2 linked regions of the Posidoniimonas polymericola genome follow. The protein of the gene in region 1 interacts with the protein of each later gene in a pairwise test. Links are inferred from orthologs where the notes say so. Each region holds a gene or a part of one and is shown on either strand. Other genes may lie near its edges.

The links.
Region 2: the proteins of accC (region 1) and ribD interact in binary tests that used the Escherichia coli proteins (3 or more experiments, as listed by UniProt). The link is inferred for Posidoniimonas polymericola from one-to-one orthologs.

What each region holds. Positions count from the first base shown.
Region 1 is NZ_SJPO01000014.1:27,844-30,956, reverse strand. What follows is about bases 181-2,980. They hold accC (acetyl-CoA carboxylase biotin carboxylase subunit), read left to right. Parts: upstream 181-807; coding sequence 808-2,154; downstream 2,155-2,980. Other genes in these bases: Pla123a_RS22220 (6-phosphofructokinase), read left to right, coding at 2,339-2,980; accB (acetyl-CoA carboxylase biotin carboxyl carrier protein), read left to right, coding at 241-741. In the rest of the region: Pla123a_RS22235 (M24 family metallopeptidase), read left to right, coding at 1-15; more of Pla123a_RS22220, read left to right, coding at 2,981-3,113. UniProt on the Escherichia coli protein: This protein is a component of the acetyl coenzyme A carboxylase complex; first, biotin carboxylase catalyzes the carboxylation of the carrier protein and then the transcarboxylase transfers the carboxyl group to form malonyl-CoA.
Region 2 is NZ_SJPO01000001.1:140,088-143,208, forward strand. What follows is about bases 184-2,991. They hold ribD (bifunctional diaminohydroxyphosphoribosylaminopyrimidine deaminase/5-amino-6-(5-phosphoribosylamino)uracil reductase RibD), read left to right. Parts: upstream 184-950; coding sequence 951-2,033; downstream 2,034-2,991. Other genes in these bases: Pla123a_RS00600 (tetratricopeptide repeat protein), read left to right, coding at 184-929; Pla123a_RS00610 (hypothetical protein), read right to left, coding at 2,030-2,716. Also shown: more of Pla123a_RS00600, read left to right, coding at 1-183. UniProt on the Escherichia coli protein: Converts 2,5-diamino-6-(ribosylamino)-4(3h)-pyrimidinone 5'-phosphate into 5-amino-6-(ribosylamino)-2,4(1h,3h)-pyrimidinedione 5'-phosphate.

The sequences.
Region 1 (3,113 bases):
TGCTGCCTGGCCTAAAGGGGCTGGGCAGCCGGGCCGCGGGTCGGTTAGGGAGTGGGCCGATTTGCCCCAAGTTGTGCCTCAGGCAGGGGTTGCACACAGCGGTGGGCCTAGATTAGGCTTTCGGGTTTGGCGAGGGCTCCCCGTCGCCAGCTTGGGCGTGCCTGGCTCGCCCGTGTCCGACGGTGCACCGAAATGGCTTCCAAAGACAATTCTACGAATTCAGATAACGCGGAGAGCGATATGGCAAGTGGCGCCAACGGCGGCAGCGGCGACGTGTTTGACGTCCGCAGGGTCCGCAAGCTCGTCGAGTTGATGGACGAGCATGATCTGGCCGAGATCGTGCTGCAGCAGGGCGAGCAAAAGATGAAGCTGCGTCGCGGCCCGGATCCGACGGCGGTGACCGGCGTGCCGATGCAGGGGTACGCCCCCGTGGCCGCGGCAGCGCCAGGCCCCGCTGCGGCCGCGCCCGCCGGGCCGGCCCCAGCGGCAGAGCCGGCGGCCAGCGGCCCGGTGATCAAGAGCCCAATGGTCGGCACGTTCTACTCGTCTTCGAACCCGGAGTCGCCCCCCTTCGTGAAGGTGGGAGACCAGGTCGGCCCCGAGTCGATCGTCTGCATCGTCGAGGCGATGAAGGTCTTCAACGAAATCCCGGCCGAGTGCTCGGGCAAGATCACCGCCGTGCTCGTCGAAGACGGCGCCTCGGTGGAGTTCGGCCAGCCGATCTTCCAACTGGAAGGCTGAGCCAACGCCGCCGCGATCTCCGCCACCGCCCCCCGCCACCCTCTGACGCCCCGCCGACTCTGCCTGATGTACGAACGCATACTGATCGCTAACCGAGGAGAGATTGCCCTGCGGGTGATCCGGGCCTGCCGGGAGCTGGGCATCGGCACGGTGGCCGTCTACAGCGAGGCCGACCGCGGCGCCCACTACCTCGACCTTGCCGACGAGGCTTACTGCATCGGCCCCGCCAAGGCGGCCGACAGCTACCTCAAGATCGCCAGCATTATCAGCGCCGCCGAGGTGGGCAACGTCCAGGCGATCCATCCGGGCTACGGCTTCCTGGCGGAGAACGCACACTTCAACGAGGTCTGCCGGAGCTGCAAGATCGACTTCATCGGGCCCTCGCCCGAGGCGATGGCCCAGCTCGGCGACAAGAACTCCGCCCGCTCGATCGCCCGCGCGGCCGGCGTGCCGGTGGTGCCCGGCAGTGACGGGCTGATCAACAGCGAAGAGGAGGCCCTCCGCTTCGCCCACGAGGTCGGCTTCCCGGTGCTGATCAAGGCGGTCGCCGGCGGCGGCGGCAAGGGCATGCGGGTCGCGTCGAACGACCTCGCCCTCAAGTCGTCGCTGCAGCAGGCCCAGGCCGAGGCCGAGGCCGCCTTCGGCAACGGCGCGGTGTACCTCGAGAAGTACGTCCAGCACCCGCGGCACGTCGAGGTGCAGGTGCTGGCCGACGGCCACGGCAACGCGGTGCACCTGTGGGAACGCGACTGCTCCGTGCAGCGCCGCCACCAGAAGCTGATTGAAGAGAGCCCCAGCACGAGCGTCTCGGCCGAGACCCGCGCCGAGATGGGCGAGGCCGCCAAGCGGCTCATCCTGCAGGCCGGCTACCAGAACGCCGCCACCGTCGAGTTCATTGTGGACTCCGAGGGCAAGTACTACTTCATCGAGGTTAATGCCCGCATCCAGGTCGAGCACCCCGTCACCGAGATGGTGACCGGCATCGACCTGATCAAGGCGCAGATCGCGATCGCCTCGGGCGAGCCGCTGCCGTTCACCCAGGACGACATCAAGAGCAGCGGCCACGCCATCGAGTGCCGGATCAACGCCGAGGACCCGGCCCGCAACTTCCAGCCGTCGCCCGGCAGGATCGAGCGGCTGATTGTGCCCGGCGGCTTCGGGGTGCGGTTCGACTCGCACGCCCACAGCGGCTACGTCGTGCCGCCGTACTACGACTCGATGATCGGCAAGCTGATCGTGCACCAGCCGACCCGCGAAGAGGCGATCGCGTGCATGCTGCGGGCCCTCGCCGAGCTGCGGGTCGACGGCATCAAGACCGTCGCGCCGCTGCACCAGGAGATCCTCAGCCACTCGGCGTTTGCCGAGGGCCGGATCGACACCACGTTCGTCGAACGGACCTTCATGGCGGGGTAGCGGCCGTCCGCCCGGCGGGCCGCGGCCAAGGGGTTTGCCCGCCACGGCCGCGCGGCGGCCCCGTTGGCTTCCGACCATTAACGGCCCGCCCAGGCGACGCTAGAATACGGTCTCTGAAGCCCCTCCGTCTCATTCCCCCCTACGCCGGCGCCCGGCCGCCGGACCAGCCCCAACCACCCACACCATGTCCGAAAAGATCGAAAACACGCTGAGTCGCCCCGAACCCCTTGAGCACGGCTTCAAGAAGGCCGCGATCCTGTTCGCCGGCGGGCCCGCTCCCGCCGCCAACGCGGTGATCTCGGCCGCGGCGGTCTCGTTCTTGCGTAACGGCATCGAGGTGGTGGGCGTCAAGCACGGGTACTCGAGCCTGATCGAGTTCTCCGAGGACAAGCCGCTGGTCGAGGGCACGGACTACGTGATGATCGATCACCCGATGCTCAGCCGAACCCGCAGCAAGCCCGGCATTATGATCGGTACCGCCCGGGCGAACCCCGGCAAGCTGGTCTCGAGCCAGGAGCACCTGCAGGACCCCGAACGCGTGGCCCCGCTGAAGAACGTGTACGAGGGGCTGCTGTCGCTGGGCGTGGACGCGTTGGTATCGATCGGTGGCGACGACACGCTGAAGACCGCCAACAAGTTCAAGCTGTACCAGGACACGCTGCCGGAGGGCTCGCCCCGCATCCCGGTGGTGCACCTACCCAAGACGATCGACAACGACTACCGCGGCATCGACTTCACGTTCGGCTACTTCACCGCGGTCGACTTCATCGCCCGCGAGGTCCGCAACCTGCTTGCCGACGCCGAGGCGAACCGGAACTATTTCCTGGTCGAGTCGATGGGCCGCAGCGCCGGCTGGCTGGCGTACGGCGTGGCGATTGCCGGCGAGGCGAGCCTGGTAGTGAGCGTCGAGGACATCCGCGGCAAGTTCCGCGCAAAAGAAGAGTTCACCGACGCCGACG
Region 2 (3,121 bases), on another replicon or contig:
AGATCATCGACGGCGTGGCCGGCGTGGCCGAGGAGGAGGTGATCGATCAGGTCGACGCGGTGCAGAACGCGCTGCGTTGGCAGTGGCACTTCCCCCGCGACACCCCGCCCAAGCTCCGCCGCCAGATGACCGAGGACGAGAGCGCCCGCGTGATCCTGGAAGACTGGCCCAAGCTCGCCAGCGGGGCCCTCGACGGCAAGACCCCCGAGGAGGCCGCCGCGGACCCCGGCATGCAGAAGCAGCTGGCGGCCGCCGTGCTGACCTTCGAGCAGGGCGCCCAGGCGCTCCGCAACGCAGAGGTGTTCGAGCAGCTGCGGGAGAAGCTCGGCCTGCCGGACATGGGGCCGATCAACGCGGACGAGGTCGACGTCGACCAGCTGCCGCTGGGGCGTGTGCCGCGGCTGGACCTCGCCAAGGTCGACGACGACGACCTCCAGAAGCTGTACCAGCGGGCCGTGATCTCCAACGCGACCCCGGCGCTCGGGCCGCTCGCGACCGAAGTCGTCGGCCGCCCCTCGTTGGAAGGGCGCATCAGTTTCGAGGAGGCCTACCGCCGGATGGTCACCCTGCAGACGACCGCCGAAGAATCGCTCAAACGCCTGGAGCAGGCCAAGGAGTGGACCCGCAGCAGGGGCGAGTCGACCGCGCGGTGGGAGCTGCTTGAACTCGAGATGTACATCGTCGAGGGCGAGTCGGGCCGGGCCAACGCGACCCTCGCCCGCCTCCGCGACGAGCACATGAACGAGCCGGGTGTCGCCGAGCACCTGTACCAGTTGTTCTACGAGCTGGGGGCGATCCCGCCCGAGGGCGGCGCGCCGATGGGTGGTGGGCCGATGCCCGCCGAGGAGGCCCCGCCGAGCGGCGGCATCTGGACGCCCGACGCCGACCAGCCAGCCGCCGGCAAGCAGAAGTTGTGGACTCCCTCGTAGCCCCGTCTCCGGCCTGACACGATGCCTACACAGACCGACGCCGCGATGATGGCCCTGGCCGTCCGACTCGCCGCCCGCGGCGAGGGAGCGGTGGAGCCCAATCCGATGGTCGGGTGCGTTCTTGCCCACGGCGACCAGGTGGTCGGCAAGGGGTGGCACCAGCAGTTCGGCGGACCCCACGCCGAGGTCAATGCGTTGGCCGCCGCCGGCGAGCGCGCCGCCGGGGCCACCGCCTACGTCACGCTCGAGCCGTGCTGCCACACCGGCAAGACGCCCCCCTGCACCGGGGCGCTCATCGCCGCCGGGGTTGCGCGGGTGGTGTTCGCCGTTCGTGATCCCTTTCCCCAGGTCAACGGCGGCGGCCTGCAGCAACTTACCGAAGCCGGCATCGAGTGCCACACCGGCGTCGGCGAGGAGGACGCGCGGCGGCTGCTCGCGCCGTACCTTAAGCTCACTCAGGCGGGCCGCCCGTGGGTCATCGCCAAGTGGGCCATGACCCTCGACGGCAAGCTCGCCACGTCGACCGGCAGCAGCCAGTGGATCAGCTCGCCCGAGTCGCGCGAGATCGTCCACCAGCTCCGTGGCCGGGTCGACGCGATCATCGTGGGGGCCGGCACCGCCCGCGACGATGACCCGCTGCTGACCGCGCGGCCCGCCGGCCCGCGGACCGCCGCCCGGGTCGTGCTGGGCGAGGTGGCGCCCGGCAGTCAGCTCGCCAGGACCATCGACCAGGCCCCGGTGATCAGCGTGGTGCCGAGCCAGGTCGCGCGCCACCGGGCGGCCGACGGAGTCGAGGTCCTCGCGCTGGGTGGCCGCAACCACACCGAACGGCTGGCGTCGTTGCTCGACGAGCTGGGCGCGCGTCGGATGACCAATGTGCTGATCGAGGGTGGCGCCAGGGGCCTTGGCGCCGCGTTCGACGGCGGACTGATCGACGAGGTCCACGCGTTCGTCGCCCCCAAGCTGTGCGGAGGCGCCGACGCGCCGAGCCCGATCGGCGGCCACGGACTGGCCGACATGACCAAGGCCCTCGCGCTCAGCGATGTGGCGTTCGACACGCCGGGCGGCGATGTCTACGTCCGCGGGCGGGTGGCCCGAGCTTAGCGCTCCAGCCGCAGCGTGGCCCAGCAGCTGGGGTCCTCGTCGGTCGGGAACTCGCGGCCGTTGGCGAAGGTCTGCACGCCGAGCTCGCGGTCGATCACCTCGTAGTGGAAGCCGAGCTGGTCGTGCTGGTCGGGGTCGTAACCGCCGAGGGCGCCCGCCGGGATGAACACCATCAGGTGATAGCCGTCTTCCTTGACGCGGCCGATCGCCTGCAGCTCGCGCGGCCGGACCGGGCGGGCGTTCTCCCGGGCGCGGTTGATCAGCAGCTGGTCGGCGGCCGCCTCGGCGGCGCCGCGGCCGCCGCCGGCCGACAGGAAGCCAAACCGGTGGCAGTACTTGCTCGCCCGGTGGATGTTGTGCGTGGCGCGGGTGTCGATCCAGACCTGCAGCCCATCGGACTCGTCGAGCCGCGACTCGCGGCACCACACCGCCTGACGCTTGCCGGTCACCGTGACGGTCAGCGCGAGGCCCTCGGGCGCCCAGGCCATCCGCACGTCGGCGAAGCGCCGCTCGGAGCTCGGCGTGCCGCGGTCGAGCGAGGCCAGGTCCGGCAGGCGGCAGGACTCGTCGAGCACCACGCCGGCCTGCGACCAGATCGGCGTGTGCCGCTTGATCGGCGCGGCAAACTGGAACAAGAAACGGGGCGCCAGCAGCGTGTTGAGTTCGTTCCCGGGGGCGGGCATCGGCGGCGCCTTGAGTGACTCGGTTGATGAAGGGTGGGTTTTGTCCGCTGTCGCATGGGGCCGGAGCACGCCGAAAGCGGCGGCGGACGCCCGTGCAACGCGTTTTAAGCTGTTATAGCAGGTTTTCTGCGTCCGTCGGAGGGACCCGGAGAGAGACAGTCCCCAGGGGTTTAGTCCGTTTTATCGCGCGGAGGGGACAAAACCCCCGCCGCGGTTTCTCCTTGATCGGGTCGCAGCCGACCCCCACTGCCCATCCCGCTGCTAGCGTCGGGCAGCCCGACCGCCACGAGCGGTCGCGGCGCCCGATCCCGGCGCCCAGTTCTGCTGCTCGGTCCCGAGGCGCCTATCCGCCCGCCTGGATCTCGGGGCAACCCTCCATTGGACCACGGTAGGTGGGATTTCGCC